Regions from separate parts of the Rossellomorea sp. H136 genome, predicted to be linked through region 1. Evidence: riboswitches for the same ligand, from Rfam matches in the RefSeq annotation. Region 1 holds a riboswitch; each other region holds the start of a gene.

Region 1 (5,367 bases):
GACCAAGTCTCCGGAAGAACCATCATGCTCGAATACATTCGTCTCAAGGTTTTCAAGGGTCATGTTTCCAGAACCCATTTCCACGGTTAACTCATCTAGCATCATTCGATTAACATCGGATTCTCCTGCAAATTGCAGGTTACCGGAACCAATCTCGATTTCCATGCTTCGATCATATTCTTTTGGAATGTACACGGTTACGTTTGATTTGCGGTTGAATCCTATCCATTCATACCATTTATGCTTTACAGCCACTTCAATGGTGTCTCCCTTTTTAGCTAAAGTCAGCGCCCCTTTTCCTTCAATGTCCACCTTTACTTCATTCTGATCCGCAGGGATGACTTCTGTGTCGCTGCCTTCCATTTTAAGATCGATGTGATCGATTTTGTCCGTTACCCCGATACGTTCTCCTGACTGACTTTCTTTAGCGAATAACGATGTATTGTCATTCAGGATGACGTATAGCGTTCCAAGTGCAAGCAGTGCAATGATCACGGCAAAAGCATTTTTCATAACTATCCCTCGCTTTGATTTGTTTTTCCATTTTATAGTATTATTTTAATGCAGCTGCCGGTTTATCACAATGAGCCATAGGATTATTTTTGAATCAGACCAGAGGCCGAGTTCGTGCGGGTTATGTAATTGAAAAGACCGGCCTTTGATGACCGGTCCGAACCTTTATTTTGCGATAAACATTTGCGTCCAATAAATTCCCTGGCTGGGATCCTTCGCCGTTCCAACACCAATATGAGTGACTTGCTTGTTTAAAATGTTTTTACGGTGACCGGGACTGTTCATCCATGCATTAACGACAGATTCAGGTGTTTTTTGTCCAACAGCAATGTTTTCAGCTGCCGTGGAGTAATCCACCCCGAAGTTCTCCATCATTTCAAAAGGGGATCCATACGTTGGAGACGTATGAGAGAAATAGTCATTTTCCTTCATGTCCTCTGATTTCATCTCCGCCACATTCGCTAACTCTCCATCCATCTTCAAGGCACCAAGTCCATTTTTCTTACGTTCCTGGTTGGTTAAATCAACGACCTGCTTCATAAAACCACTAGCATCGGATGCCTGTGCATCCTGTTTGGGTTGACCCTCTGCAGGTGGTTCTGGTTGTGCCGTATTCGGTTCTTGTGCAGGCTGATTCGGCTGACGTGCTTCTTCATTACCTGGCGCAGTTTCCTCACCGGGGTCTAAGTGGGTAAATTCGCGTAAGTCACCATTTGGGTCTATAGGAGCCATGAAACGGTGAAGGGGAGTTTGGTTTCCTTGCATTCCATCCATCCGATCTCTGCCATCGTTATCATAGGCAACAGGATCGTAATTCACGTTTTGTGTATCCATCAGGTTATCGTTTGCATCATTATTGTTACAGGCAGTCATCAGCATAAACGGGATGACGGCACAGGCTGTTATGGAAAAAAATCGTTTTTTCATGTCAGATCCTCCAATATTTTTAATTGCCTTTTATAAGTAGGCATTTAACAGTCTTTAATATGTACTTTCTACGTGTTCTTTACACTGTTAATAATAGGGTTTGCTTCTTTGTTAAAGAGGGTTTTGTGATTTGAACCCGAATAGTATGGATAAGAAAAAAGGAGGTTTTCCATCAATGGAACGAAAGCGATTACGGGAAATGGGAGTCGGTATCGGTTCTTTTTCAAGTGGGAAGTATAACAGCATTACCGATATTGAGGGAGTGAAGGTCGGGCATAAAACCCTTCACTATGAGCATGAAGGTAACGTGGTACGAACGGGTGTAACGGCGATTTTACCTCATGATGGCAATCTGTTTCGTGATAAGCTATGCGCGGGTTGTCATGTGATCAATGGCTTTGGAAAAACAGTCGGGACGATTCAAATCGAGGAGCTGGGTGTCCTTGAAAGTCCGATTCTCTTGACGAATACTCTTTCAGTTGGGGATGTGTTAAAAGGGACGGTTCAATATATGCTGGACGAAACACCTGAAATCGGAGACACAACGGGGACAGTAAATGTCATTGTGGGAGAATGCAATGATGGGTTTCTTAATGATATCCGCGGTCTTCATGTAAAGCCTGAAGATGCCAGGGAAGCAATTCTTCATGCACAATCCGGAACTGTAGAAGAAGGTTGTGTAGGAGCGGGAACGGGAATGCTTTGTTTAGGGTATAAAGGTGGTATAGGGACGAGCTCCAGGGAGTGTGCCTTTGGAGATGAGAAGTATACGGTGGGAGCCCTGGTGTTAACGAATTTTGGTCAGAGGAAAGATTTAAGGTTACCTATCCAAAACGCTTTGGAGGATCATAATACACCGGATGGATCAATCATGATCATCCTTGCGACGGACGCACCTCTAAATGAAAGACAGCTTAAACGACTGGCGAAACGTGCTTCATTCGGGCTTTCAAGAACGGGTTCGTATGCAGCCCATGGGAGTGGTGATGTTGTACTTGCGTTTTCTACAGCTCACCGCATTCCACATCAGCCTTCCAGTGATAATACAATTCCTTACGGTTTCATTAAAGAAGACGGACCGATCATCTCTACTCTATTTGAAATGGCAGTGGATAGCGTAGAAGAAGCCATATGGAACTCTCTCTGTAAAGCGGAAACCACAACGGGCAGGAATGGACGGAAGGTGGAAGCGATACCTTTAGATTTGGTTTATGGACTGACGAAATAAGACCTGAACCTTTATTCGTTACCTCTTTAGTATTATTTCTTTAATGGAAATTTATTTAACCATCCATTAAATGGGGTATACCATACATATGCGTGAATTATTTGGTTGAAGGAAGTGACAGTCATGAATTATACCCCTATGCCTCTTTCGTTTTTCCAACAGCCCACTTTGGAACTTGCAAAGTCTTTGTTGGGATGTGTGTTAGTGAAAGAGACGGAGGAGGGAACAGCTTCAGGTTATATTGTGGAAACGGAAGCGTATTTAGGGCCAAAGGATCGGGCGGCTCACAGCTATGGGAATAGACGGACGAAGCGGACGGAAATCATGTTTCATGAAGCCGGCAGAATCTATACATATGTTATGCATACTCACTGCCTGGTCAATGTAGTGAGTGGGGAAAAAGAAAAACCCGAAGCGATTCTCATTAGAGCGGTCGAACCCCTTGATGGCTTGGAGCTAATGGAAAGAAGACGATCAGGTCATGTGAAAAAAAATTGGACAAATGGCCCGGGAAAACTGACAAAAGCGTTAGGCATTTCCATGGAGGATTACGGAGGCAGCTTTCTGGAACCCCCTCTCATCATTTCAAAGGGATACCATCCTGAAGACATTGTGGAAGGAAAACGAATTGGGATCGATAACACAGGGGAAGCCAAAGATTATCCGTGGAGGTTCTGGGTAGAGGACAATCCTTATGTATCAAGATGATCATTTTTGGGAATTTTCTAATAATCAATTAAAAAAATAACCCATAAGTACTATGTTTGTGGTATATTTTTCTTGTAAGGAAAAATCATATACTGACAATTCGAATGGGAGCTTTGAACCTAAATGATAGATGGGCGCTTACATTTAGGGGAGCTAGTAGCGCAACCGACCACATACGAACGTAGGAATACGTTTTTGTGTGGTTTTTTTATAATCTATAGAGAGTATAGGGGTCCTATGAACATCTTTACTATTTTTCAAAACGACTATATTTATCATGATTTTCAGCCCTTATATGAAATGGGCAAGCATCAAACCCTCTATGCATATGAGGGCCTGTTACGAAACAAGTATAACGAAAATCCCGAAAATGTTTTTCAGTCTGCGATAAAAGCGAATATCTTGTATAAGCTTGATACCTTATCCATTTCAAAAGCTCTTGAAAGTTTTTCAGAGAATGGACTGAAGAACTGTAAGTTATTTCTTAATATTTATATCACAACGATTCTTCACCCAAGCTTTCATACCTATTTTTATGATCTCATGAAGAAACATCCTGACATATTGGGGCGTCTCGTTCTGGAGATTAATGAGTCGAGTGCTGAGGAGCTGTGGCAGAATCCAATATTAAAAGAGTCTCTCAAAGAACTTAAGCAATATGGTGTTTGGTATGCGATTGATGACTTCGGGCAAGGCACTTCCTCCATCAAGAAATCTATTGAATATGAACCTGAAATCATTAAGATGGATCGCTATTTTGCTTTGAACCTAGCTCGAGACGATAAGAAACAACGATTCCTTTCCTTTTTCAATCAATTCTACGGTAAGGATACGTTAATTGTGTTAGAAGGCATTGAAACCAAACAGGATATGCAAGTGGCAAAGGACATTGGGATTACAATAGGGCAAGGCTTTTATCTGGGAAGGCCGAGTCGGTTATTGGCTTAAATGAGAATGGTGACTCTGAAATACAGGAGTCACCTTTTTTCGAGGATATCTGACGTATTATTATCCGAATTAAAATAAAATTGAAAATATTTAACATTTCCATTAAACTGAGGAAAAAGAGAAAAAAGGGGATCAGGGTATGAGGCTTCTCACATTTCCGCTGAAATTTATGTTCTATTATATTCTCGGGTTAATTGGTATTTTGGCCGTGAGTATTGCTCCTGAAGTATTTAAGGAGAGGGGTCTGTACAACTTTGTCGGTTTCTTGGAAGAGTTTTATAAGTTTGTTTTTGTTTTTTTAGACGGTGAAAATTGGAGCTATTCATATAAAGGGATAACCGTCGATTTTCTGGACATGCTTTGGGGTCCTTATCTGTATTCTTTACAGATTATCGGTGGAGCTTTAGGCTTGGGTCTGGGAATAGCATTCATCCTTACCATCTTCACAGTGTTTTTGCCCCGGTGGGTTACGTCTTCTCTAAAGAAAGTATTAAACCTCTTTGAGACGGTGCCTGACTTAATGTTTGCGTTTATGCTCCAGCTTCTCATTGTCTATGTTATTAAATATTTTGGCTTTGAGTTGATGAATTTCACGGAGTATGGGGATGAAAAGATCTTCCTTGCACCAATCATTACATTATCGATTATTCCCATGATCTCTTTCTTTCGTATTCTCCTTTTTATTACGGAAGAAGAAATGCTAAAGCCACATATAGAGTTTGCCCAAAGTAAAGGCATGTCGAAAGGGAGGATCCTTTTTGCTCACATATTGAAAAATATTTCTCCCAGCCTGTTTTATCATGGAAAGCTGATCATATGGGGGATGCTGTCGAGCTTATTCATCATTGAAACGATTTTCAATATGAGAGGAATCACGTATTATATCGTTCAAGACTTCAGACCAATGGTCATAGCCATCTCACTGATTATGATATACACGCCTTTTTTTGTAGTGTATCAAGGTGTATATCTATGGATTAATCGGGAGGGAAGCGTCGACCACACCAAATATAAAAAGGAAAAAATGAAGTGGAAAGAATGGA
Region 2 (5,367 bases), 780 kb from region 1:
GCTTGGAATCTTAGGTTCTATTATCCCGATCGCTCTTGTCACAACAAGTTACTACTATGCTTATGAATTTATTAAACCAAAACTACAAAACCATTTTATTCAGATATTAGATTTTACCCCCTTTATCTATCAAGTAAACGGATTGATTCTATTAATGGGTTGCTTGATCGGGGCTTGGGGAAGCTTTATGTCTGTACGTAAATTCTTAAAAGTGTAAAATTTGATAGGTTGATAGAAGCTGAAAGGAGCATGCCGCTTGAACAAGAAGTATTTCATATCATTATCAATTGCAGCAGCATTAACAATCGGAAGTCTACCAACGTTAGGGACAACTGCTAACGCTCATTCCTCCGTGGAGGAATTACAGAAGCAACAAGAAGGCATTTCTTCTAAAAAAGAGGAAATCAATGGCAAGATTAATGAGAAAAAATCACAAATTAACCAAAACATCAATAAACAACAAGAAATTCAATCACAGATTGCTGAAATCAGTACAAAATTAAAAGATACTGAAACAAAGATTGCCGATAAATCAAAAGAGATTGACGAAACAACTGAAGAAATCAATAAACTTAAAGAAGAAATTGAAGTTCTAAAGCAAAAGATAGAAGAGCGTAACGAACTATTAAAAGAACGTGCCCGGGCGATCCAGGAAAAAGGCGGCTCTGCAAATTATCTTGATGTATTACTTGGGGCGGACAGCTTCGGTGACTTCATCAACCGTGTAACAGCAGTGAACACGATTGTTAGTGCAGATAAGAAAATCATGGACGAACAAAAACGTGATCAGGCTAAATTAGAAAAGAAACAAGAAGAAGTAGAAGGCAAGCTTGCAGAATTAGAGTCTACTAAAGCAAGTCTAGAATCTCTGAAAAAAGATCTTGATAGTCAAAAAGCTAAAAAAGCGGATTTATTCAAGCAGCTAGAAGCTCAGCAGGCATCTTTGGAAGTGGAGAAAAAAGATCTTCAAACTGAATCTGATGAGCTTTCTAAAATGGAACACCAGCTTGAAGGTGAAATCCAGGCTGAACAAGCACGTTTAGCGGAACTTGCACGCCAGCGTGAAATCGAACGCAAGCGTCAAGCGGAGGCTGAAGCGGCAAAAAGTGCAGCAGCACAACAACAAGCAACAAACAGCAGCGGCGGTTCTTCTCCTGCTGATACAGCTCCAAGTGCTCCAGTAAGTGCTGGTGCATGGACAGCCCCAGCTTCTGGAACGATTACAACAAACTTCGGCTGGGATGTATTAAACGGTAAGAAACGTTTCCACTATGGTACGGATATCGCGGCAAGAGGCAGTGTTCCAATCTCAGCAGCAGCTGATGGATATGTCATCAAGAGCCACTATAGCTCAAGCTATGGAAATGTCGTTTACATCACTCACTCAATCAATGGTCAAACGTTCACAACGGTTTATGCCCACATGGCTTCTTCATCAGTAAGCACTGGACAAGCAGTCAACAAAGGTGACAGAATCGGTTACATGGGTAACACAGGATATTCTTTCGGACAGCATTTACACTTTGAGCTTCATGCAGGTTCTTGGAATGCATCTAAATCAAATGCTGTAAACCCACGTCAATATATTAACTTTTAATTAGAAAACCCCGCCATGTGCGGGGTTTCTTTTATTGGATATCTTTATTTGGCCAGCATTACATTAATATGTAAGGAAATGGAATGGAATATTATTCTCATGACTGTTTTCATATCCTTTTCCTTCTAGTATAATGACAACTATATTACCTAAATATTAAAATAATGATTTGTATAGTCCTTCGTAAAGGCAATCTAATTGAAAGATTAGGACGCAAAACCACGGGTCTTCCATTTTTTATAATACAATAATGATCACCGGGTTCCCGAAAATAATGGATTACAATGAATACTAATTAGGACGTTTTATTAGTATCATTTTGCCTGCCATTCTGGTGGGATTTTTTTATCTATATGTCCATTATAGTAGGATTTGAATCTGTAGTAAGGATGATGATGTTGGAATCGACTGAATTAAAAAGGCAATTAAGAAGTTTTTGTAGAAGGAACCGTACTGCATTAAAGCATACCTATGTTGGTGAATATACAGCAGAAGAAATCAGTGAAATGCTTATCCAGAGTCTGGGTGCTGAAGAGGTTAAAAAAATTCTAGCCGATATTGATATAATCAATCGTCGAAACGGAGATACAGTTAAATATTTTATGCTTATTTTAGAGGGATTGAAAGCAGCATAAGAATACATAAAAACCGAATGCCGGTCTCGAATGGCATTCGGTTTTATTTATGTTTCAACAGTAGTGTGTAAGTCGGGGAGTACTCTCCTGCAGGTTGTAGGCAAATATCATTGCAAAAAGAAAAAGAGTATGGTTTAATAACCATATGCGTTATAAAACGTAATCATTACGATTAACAAAAAAGGAGTGAATCAAATTGGCTAAAAAATCAAAGGTAGTAAAAGAGAAGAAGCGTCAGGAGCTTGTTCGGAAATATGCAGATTTGCGCAGGGAGTTAAAGGAGAATGGTGATTATGAAGCGTTAAGAAAGCTGCCGAGGGATTCCTCACCGACACGAATAAATAGTCGTTGTGAAGTGACAGGGAGACCGAGGGGGTATCTCCGTAAATTTAAGATGTCCCGTATCGCTTTTAGGGAGTTTGCTCATAAAGGGCAGATACCCGGAGTCAAAAAATCAAGCTGGTAATCCACGAAACTATAAGGAGGAGTAAGAATGAAAAAAGAAATTCATCCTGAGTATCAACAGGTGGTATTTATGGACACGAACAGCGGTTTTTCCTTTTTAACAGGATCTACAAAAACATCCAATGAAACGATTGAGTGGGAAGACGGGAAAACGTATCCTTTATTAAAAGTAGAAGTAAGTTCAGACACGCATCCTTTTTATACAGGACGACAGAAGTTCTCAGATCGTGGAGGCCGTGCAGAACGCTTCTTGAAAAAATACAACATGAAATAGTGAATTTATTGCTGTCAGAAAGAATAGTTTGAGGTATAGACTTATGCCGAGGTGACTACGATGAACGAACATTTAATGGAAATTGTCGCAAGGGATATTGTTGAAGGCCTGCCTAAGGGAAAAAGGGACATCTATCAATATGTAGTCGGTCTTGAAGATGAATTGGCGAGCCGATCCGAGACGTCAGAGGAATTTATGGCCTTACTTGTGAAACATTCTCCTCATCAACAGGCAGCCTCTCATTTTAACATGAGCTTTGGAGAGCTGATGAAACGGATGAGGGATATCGAACAAGAGATTAATACGAGATTAGATCAGAAGCTGCAAAATGTAACATGGATTGATTATACAGAAACCATACGGTCGATGAAAGGACCAGAAGCAATAAATTCAAGTTACTTCTTCTTCTCCATGGATCATGCTTATACTAAATAAGAAGTATTAGTATAGAGTTTAAATCGTAATCATTGCGTTATGAAGAGGTTTCTAAATGAGGATGCCGGGATATAAATGAACAGGTGAATTTCTTTCTATAAAGCGGTTTTTAAATAATTTTTTTGAAGAAAAGCAACATGGAAAAAATCCCTATACGAAAGCCCTAATTAAGGAATATAGAGGCTGGGACAAAAGTTTTTTATCCTAAATCAAACCCGAACAAACCTGCCTCTTAGTGCGCAGATTTGTTCGGGTTTATTATTTGTTTTCTAATCATTTGATTTTAACTGTTTCCAGCGGTTGATTGGAGTGCAAGACGAAGACTCCTGCGGGAAAGTAGCTTATGTGAGACCCCGCAGGCTTGCCAAGGAGGCTCACGGGCTACCCGCGGAAAGCGTAGTCTTGCACGGAACGGAAATCATTAGCGGTATAAAGAACCTACACTTCTATTGTTCGTCTTTTTATCGGGTTTTTTAGTTTTGTCCCAGACTCTTTATTATTCAAAAATTCGACACACATTTCCCCGCACTATCTGTAATAATTCTCCTATAGGATACACTATGAGTAAATAACTTGCTTGTATTTAAAAGATTTAAGATACTAATACACAATAGGGTATATTTACCGAACGGAGGAACCCCGATGACCGGAGATTTATTTGAACATCACAAAGCTTCAAAGCTCCTCGATCCAAAACGTCAAGAGCTCGTACCGGTGGACAAAGTACTCGAACTTCTCAAACTCAATAAAGACGATATCGTCGCCGATTTAGGCTGTGGCAATGGCTACCTGACGCTTCCTATTGCCAAAACGGTTGAAACAAAGGTCCAGGCGGTAGATCTGCAACAGGAAATGCTGGAGTACCTGAAACACCGTGCCACTGAAGAGAATGTAGACAATATTATTTACGAGAATTCATCCCTTGAGTACCTCAGCTTTAACAAAGGTACTTTGGATAAAATCGTATCCGCTTTCGTCTTGCACGAAGTTCCCGATCTGATCAAAGTATTTCAGGATTTACACGATATGCTGAAGGAAGATGGAATTTGGCTGATCCTTGATTGGGAAAAGGTAGAATCAGAAATGGGACCGCCTTTAAATCATCGGATTTCTTCCGAGGAACTCGATCGACAGCTCCAATCATCCGGATTCCACACAACAGTAGGTCACTTGCATCCATCGGTTTATTATATTGTTGTTAGAAAGAATAATAGATAAGCCAGAAAATATCTGAAGGGAGGGGAATGCCTATGACTGAACGATGGCACACCATAGGCTCCTTCACATTTCCGGCTTCTTGGGGAGCCATTATCGCTTCGTTCATACTCACTTTCTTGTTCCTCTATTTTTGGAATAGAAAGGCGAGCGACTGGTATTCGAATAGTATTTTTAGTTTTTTACTCGTTTGGAAGCTGAGTGTGATAGTGGTTGACTTTCAAACGGTTATGGAGCATCCCATTACAATCCTCTATTTTCATGGAGGAGTCATTGGGTACTGGTTAGGACTGATAGCAGCTCTAACTTACATATTTGTTAAGAAAGTAGATTATCCGGCTACTATCATCATTTCATGGATGGTCACAGTTCTTGTCTTAGAAGCTTTCCTTCATATGCTTCATCACCATTATCTTTTAGCTGGTATCCAAGTTGTGCTCAATCTATTAATCCTTGACTTTTTTATAAAAAAAGCAAGTGATCCCGGCGGCGATATCTGGGCAGGACAGTTATTGGTTATGTTTACTTTGGTCCAGTTATTTCTAAGTGCCTTCATTGGAGGATTTGAATTGACCGTCACCGCCTGGACGTATTTGATCATGATGACTTATCTCATCTTTCTTTTAAACGTAAGGAGGAAACAGAATGAATAAACGAAATTTTGCATTGGCCATCGTTGCGCTTCTGATTGGCATCTTCTTAGCGAACTTTTTTCAGGATCAGCAGGAAAAGAAGGCAAGGGAAGA
Region 3 (5,367 bases), 670 kb from region 1:
GTCACCTTACCACTCGGCAGACCATTCCTGACGGCGTGTTTAGGTGCCGGATTCGGGGGAGCATTCCAAGCGTACTTTGATGTCGCGACGTTTGCGATCGGGGTATCAGGGTTGCCGCTGATTTTCCTTGTGAATGCAGGAGAAATTCTTTACTACACGATTGGACTTTTAATTGCCTATGCAGCCGGGTTTGCTATCACGTATCTGGTTGGCTTTAAAGACGAAATGGCGAGTGAGTTCGAATGATCGGAATCTCCGTTTATTTATCCGACGAAGGAGCTGAAGAGAGAATTCTTCACGCTTCTTCATCAGGTATCAAGCTGGCGTTCACCTCCCTTCACATTCCGGAAGAGTCGGCGTATAGCAGAGAGCATGTTAGTCATCTGTTATCCATTTTCAAAAGGGATGGGTTTGAAGTGTTTGCTGATGTATCTAAAAACACGACCGCTCTTTTAGGATTGAGCCATATGGAAGAGTTAAAGGAATTGGGTGTGACGGCATTGCGTCTGGATGATGGGTTTACTGCTGAAGAGATGGTGACGTTATCTCATCACTTTCAGATTGCCATCAATGCCAGTACGGTTGGAGAAAGGGAGCTTCGAGAATGGACCTTGAGCGGACTGGAAACAGGGAACATGATTGCGTGGCATAATTTCTACCCCAAGCCTGAAACGGGATTGGATCAGGATTACTTTATGAAGCAGCAAAGACTGTTTGAAGCATTAGACATTCCGGTTTATGCCTTTATACCGGGGGACGAGGAAAAAAGAGGACCGTTATACAAGGGTCTCCCAACTTTGGAGGATCATCGTGATCAAAACCTTTATACGAGTGCACTCCAATTGAGGCACTGCGGTGTCCAGGGTGTATTTATAGGCGATCCAGGTTGTTCACAGGAACTACTTCGTAAGCTAGCGGATTATGATCAAGGAAATGTAATCGAGCTTTCGTATGAGGGCCGCGGTGAAATCAAGGGAGAATATCAACTCAGACCCGATCCGGGAAGAGATGTGTATCGATTACTCGAAACAAGGACGAATGGCGATGTTCCGCCTTCAAATACTGTAGAAAGACCACGTGGCACCATCACCCAGGACAATAATTTGTATGGACGCTATAAAGGGGAAATGCAAATTATCCGAAATGACCTGGAGAAAAACCCTGCCGTGAACGTAGTCGGTAGAATTCGCGAGGAAGACCTTGATCTATTGAAATTACTGGAGCCTGGTCAAAAGATTCGATTGATAAGAGGGACGGACCTAAGTCTGTGAAATACTTGTATAAAAAATCTTCTAATGATTTGTTCATTAGGAGATTTTTTTTTGTTTCAATAGGATACATCTTCTTTTCAACACAGTCCATACTAATTAGAAAACACTTCGGCCATTCAAAGGAGGGAAGACATTGAGAATAGACAAAAAACATATGCTATTCATAACAGGACTAGCAGGTTTGATGGTTCTACTTTGGGTGTTGTTCCCTCCTGTCATTTCAGGACGGGACATGGAAGAGAGAGGTCCTTCTACAGCCATCGCCGCCCATTGGATCTTCTCGAAGGATTATATTCAATCCGGAACCATCACCGGGAAGGATCTAGTGATGAAAGATGTAAGTGGGAACGGCAATCATCTCCGGTTAATCAACCTTGAAGACTCCAATCAAAAACTTCCTTTCATCCGCTGGTCGGAAGAAGATTACGAACAAAAGGATGAGGTTCAGACCTTACAATTTAATCACAAAAAAAGTGATGCTGGAGGTCAATATTTTCAAACCGGTAAAAATGCCCCTTTGAATCATAATCGTTTTAAAAACGGATATACGATCGAGGCCATATTCAAACTGCCGAAACAGTTCTCTCCGAAAGACCACGGTGGAATGGGCATTATGTCAAGGGGTGGGCAACGTTCCAACTTATCTGTATCCGACTATAAACAAGTCCATTGGGCCAGTCATCCCATAAATCTTCAACGCACCGAGACAGATTGGTCCCTTGCCCTTGATAGTGAAGAAGACTGGTATCATGTAGCGGTCGTCAATGACGGGAAGAATACTAGCATCTATATAAATGGAGAGGCCGACTTTCGGCACTCCACTGCTGAAATGACCGGGATTGATTTGGTAAAAGGAAAGGGATGGTATGTCGGGGCATCAGAAAAAGAGAATAAAGCAGATGCTTTGTTTGCAGGGAATTTACAGGAAATCCGCATAGCCAATCGATCTCTTCCAAAAGAAGACTGGCTTATCCAACATAAGCCCGGTGACCACGTCAAAAATGGATCCAATCAATATCAATCCTTACGAACCAAGAAGAAGAATTATTCCTTTCTTTTTGTCCCGGATCCACAAAAAACGGTGCGATATAAGCCAGAGATTTTCAAAGAGCAAATGAGATGGATTTCAAAGAGATATGAAAGGTTAAACATCGCTATGACCGCTTTCTTAGGAGACATGGTCGATCAAAGCGACTCGTTGGAGGAATGGGTGCACTCGTCTACAAGCGTCGGTTTCCTCGACAAAAGAAAGGCTCCGTACGTGACGATTGCCGGGAATCATGACTACGGTAAAGGAGATCCTTATCTTAAATATTATGGATCAGGGCGTTTTTCGGACAAATCGTATTATAAAGGTTCTTCCCCTACTGGATATAGTTCGTATTCCATCATTAAAGCGGGAAGTTATCATTACTTATTTCTATCCCTCGACATGGAACATATGAAAAAGGACATTCCTTGGGCGAAGAAGGTTCTAAAAGCACACCCAAAAACACCGACCATCCTTCTTTCTCATCAAATCCTCGACATGGAGGGAGTCACTCCCATGGAGACAGAGAGGGGGACATTGGCCTGGGATGAACTGGTCCATCCATTTAACCAGGTATTTATGACAGTCAATGGACATCACCATGGCTCCATTCACAGAATGAAACAAAATGCAGCAGGTAATCCCGTTTTACAAATGCTTGTCGACTACCAGTCAAGCTATCACGGGGGCAATGGATGGATGAGGTTTGCAGAATTCGATGAAGCAGACGAGATGATTTCGTTTAAGACCTATTCCCCATGGGTGGATAAACTGCCGAGGCCGCAGAAAACGTATTTTGATGTAGCGTATTTAACGGGGGTGCGCGATCAATTCAAAGTACCATTTGATTTTGAAGAGCGTTTTGATTTTGTTGACCAGTGATATTTGGGTTTGGATCTGAATAAATACAAAAGCATGAATACATAATTTCATGCTTTTTTAATGCAAATCTATGCTCCGTAATCTCCTCAGAGTCAGAGTCAAAGCGATTGGCTTAAGCGGGCATCTATGGAAAGGGATGTAAGGATTATATGAAAGTAAACAAACTAATACTATATAGTATATTTTCTGCGTTTTCTTGAGTAAATAAAAACAACATCGTTATACATACCCATATGTGAGAATTTATGATCGGTGAATTTCAAACTATCTTTCCTTTCGAGATCAAGAATTTGGAAAAGGACTGGGTGGTTTTCGAATGGATTTTTGGTTTCGCAGAAATGGAAGAGTGACGAAAAAGCCATTTCATAGGCACATCGGTGTGGGTATCTAGTCAATTGAAAGTCAAGAAATCTTATTAGTATGAAGTGATTAGTTCCAAAGTGAGAAAGTTGTCGATAAGTATTTTTACCTAAAATATAGATTATTCTGATTTTTCTTATATAATGTAAATACAAGTAATATTTGTTAATATTTAGATTAATAGGGGGATGGCGAATGCCTGGATATTATATGAAAGAAATATGGACACCATTAAAGATAGTGGGGATTAAAATTTTTAAATCAGAAGAAAATAGTATCTTTATGAAGGTCCTCCAAAAACCAAGGAAACGTATTTTTTAAAACTAATATATTAAATACTTCTAAAACGCGTGCGATAAAGGCAAACCCATTGAAAAATGGCGACGCAAAGCTATAGGGGCTTAAGTCTACAAGATAATGCCAGCCAGTTACCGTGTACGCAAATATTTACACAAGTTAATCAAGATACTTTCCTGAATTTTTCCTTCATTAATATTTTAACAGATTTATGCCTTTTATTTTTCATCCCTTACCATGCTCCTCATGGTATTAAATTATCAAATGGCTCTCACCCTATCCCCTATTTTCTGTTATAGTAATATCAATGAATATTTCGACAATAACCGGAATGAAGGGACTGCCATTTTGATGACTAGTGCTTCTGTCATACTAATAGAATTTCTTGAAAATCATTCAGACGAATTTTTACATAATTGGCGTAAGAGTGTCGTCATTTCAGATAATGATCTATATAAAGAAGAAGTGTTGAACAATGGGGTTAAAATGTTTCAGTTAGTAAAGCGTGCCATTGAAACACCTCTCAGTGAACAGGAAATTACTTATCTCGCCTACAAGACCGCCCTGGAACGGGTAAACGCTAACGTGAATATAAGTGAGTTTGTCTATAACGTAAATGTCGGGAAAAGTATTATTATCAAATGGGTGAGTAATTCAGGAATTGAACTTCGGGAATTGCAGCCCATCATTGAAGAAATCAACGCGCTTTTCGACCGTTTTTCCTACTTAGCCGTTAGAAAATACACGGAAATTAAAGAACAGCAGCTTCAGGAAAAGGAGTTGTATATCGATCAAACCCATAAAGAGCGGCTGACGATCCTGGGACAGATGAGCTCAAGCTTCGTCCATGAATTCAGAAACCCCCTCACGTCGATCATCGGGTTTACCAAGCTCTTGCAAAACGGTTATCCAGACTTACCTTACTTGGATATTATGCAGCATGAGCTGGAGCAATTGAATTACCGGATCTCCCAATTCCTGCATGTGTCGAGAAAGGATTTGATTGAGAGTACCAGGGAAGAGATCATCCTTACAGAACATCTGGAAGAGACCATTGAATTTCTGTATCCGAGCCTTCTGGATGGTGATGTATCCATTGACTTTCAGTGCGATGCTGACATAAAGGTGTTGGGAAATAGGGATGAGCTTAGACAGGTCTTTCTTAACCTCATCATGAACTCCATTGATGCCCTTCAGGAAGTTGAGGGACAACGTCAAATCACGGTTTCATGCGAAGAAGAAGCAGGTAAAACAAATCTTCAAATCTCCAATAATGGCCCGCGGATCAAAGAGGAGACCATCGAAGCCATTTTCGAACCTTTTTACACGACAAAAGACCTCGGAACGGGAATCGGTCTATATATTTGTAAAAAGCTGATTGAAAAGCATGGCGGGGAAATTCGTTGTCAGTCGAACGATGAGTGGACGACGTTTACGATCGGTATTCCCGTTGAATCTAATATTGTTATTTAATTGACTATTGATTATCGGAGTCAGGCACAAAAACTTAGTTTTTGTGCCTGGCAC

Evidence for each region. Region 1 has a riboswitch for cyclic di-GMP ahead of ACYH0O_RS01090 (EAL domain-containing protein). Riboswitches for the same ligand answer to the same signal wherever they lie in the genome.
Region 2: linked by a shared signal. The riboswitch ahead of ACYH0O_RS22045 (hypothetical protein) and the one ahead of ACYH0O_RS01090 (EAL domain-containing protein) in region 1 are both predicted to bind cyclic di-GMP.
Region 3: linked by a shared signal. The riboswitch ahead of ACYH0O_RS22525 (histidine kinase N-terminal domain-containing protein) and the one ahead of ACYH0O_RS01090 (EAL domain-containing protein) in region 1 are both predicted to bind cyclic di-GMP.

The regions. Positions count from the first base shown of each region.
Region 1 covers NZ_CM166371.1:191,462-196,828, forward strand. Annotated here, with positions in the region: gene liaG (LiaG family protein) at 1-513, opposite strand, end outside; gene ACYH0O_RS01075 (CAP domain-containing protein) at 679-1,440, opposite strand; gene ACYH0O_RS01080 (DmpA family aminopeptidase) at 1,616-2,668, shown strand; gene ACYH0O_RS01085 (DNA-3-methyladenine glycosylase) at 2,792-3,376, shown strand; cyclic di-GMP riboswitch class II at 3,476-3,556, shown strand; gene ACYH0O_RS01090 (EAL domain-containing protein) at 3,614-4,324, shown strand; gene ACYH0O_RS01095 (ABC transporter permease subunit) at 4,464-5,367, shown strand, end outside.
Region 2 covers NZ_CM166371.1:4,367,582-4,372,948, reverse strand. Annotated here, with positions in the region: gene ftsX (permease-like cell division protein FtsX) at 1-217, shown strand, start outside; gene ACYH0O_RS22050 (murein hydrolase activator EnvC family protein) at 257-1,597, shown strand; cyclic di-GMP riboswitch class I at 1,776-1,867, shown strand; gene ACYH0O_RS22045 (hypothetical protein) at 1,951-2,232, shown strand; gene rpsN (30S ribosomal protein S14) at 2,429-2,698, shown strand; gene ACYH0O_RS22035 (type B 50S ribosomal protein L31) at 2,726-2,971, shown strand; gene ACYH0O_RS22030 (hypothetical protein) at 3,032-3,406, shown strand; gene ACYH0O_RS22025 (class I SAM-dependent methyltransferase) at 4,049-4,624, shown strand; gene ACYH0O_RS22020 (hypothetical protein) at 4,657-5,274, shown strand; gene ACYH0O_RS22015 (redoxin domain-containing protein) at 5,267-5,367, shown strand, end outside.
Region 3 covers NZ_CM166371.1:4,477,503-4,482,869, reverse strand. Annotated here, with positions in the region: gene ACYH0O_RS22540 (PTS transporter subunit EIIC) at 1-246, shown strand, start outside; gene ACYH0O_RS22535 (MupG family TIM beta-alpha barrel fold protein) at 243-1,271, shown strand; gene ACYH0O_RS22530 (LamG-like jellyroll fold domain-containing protein) at 1,405-3,183, shown strand; cyclic di-GMP riboswitch class I at 3,894-3,979, shown strand; gene ACYH0O_RS22525 (histidine kinase N-terminal domain-containing protein) at 4,192-5,313, shown strand.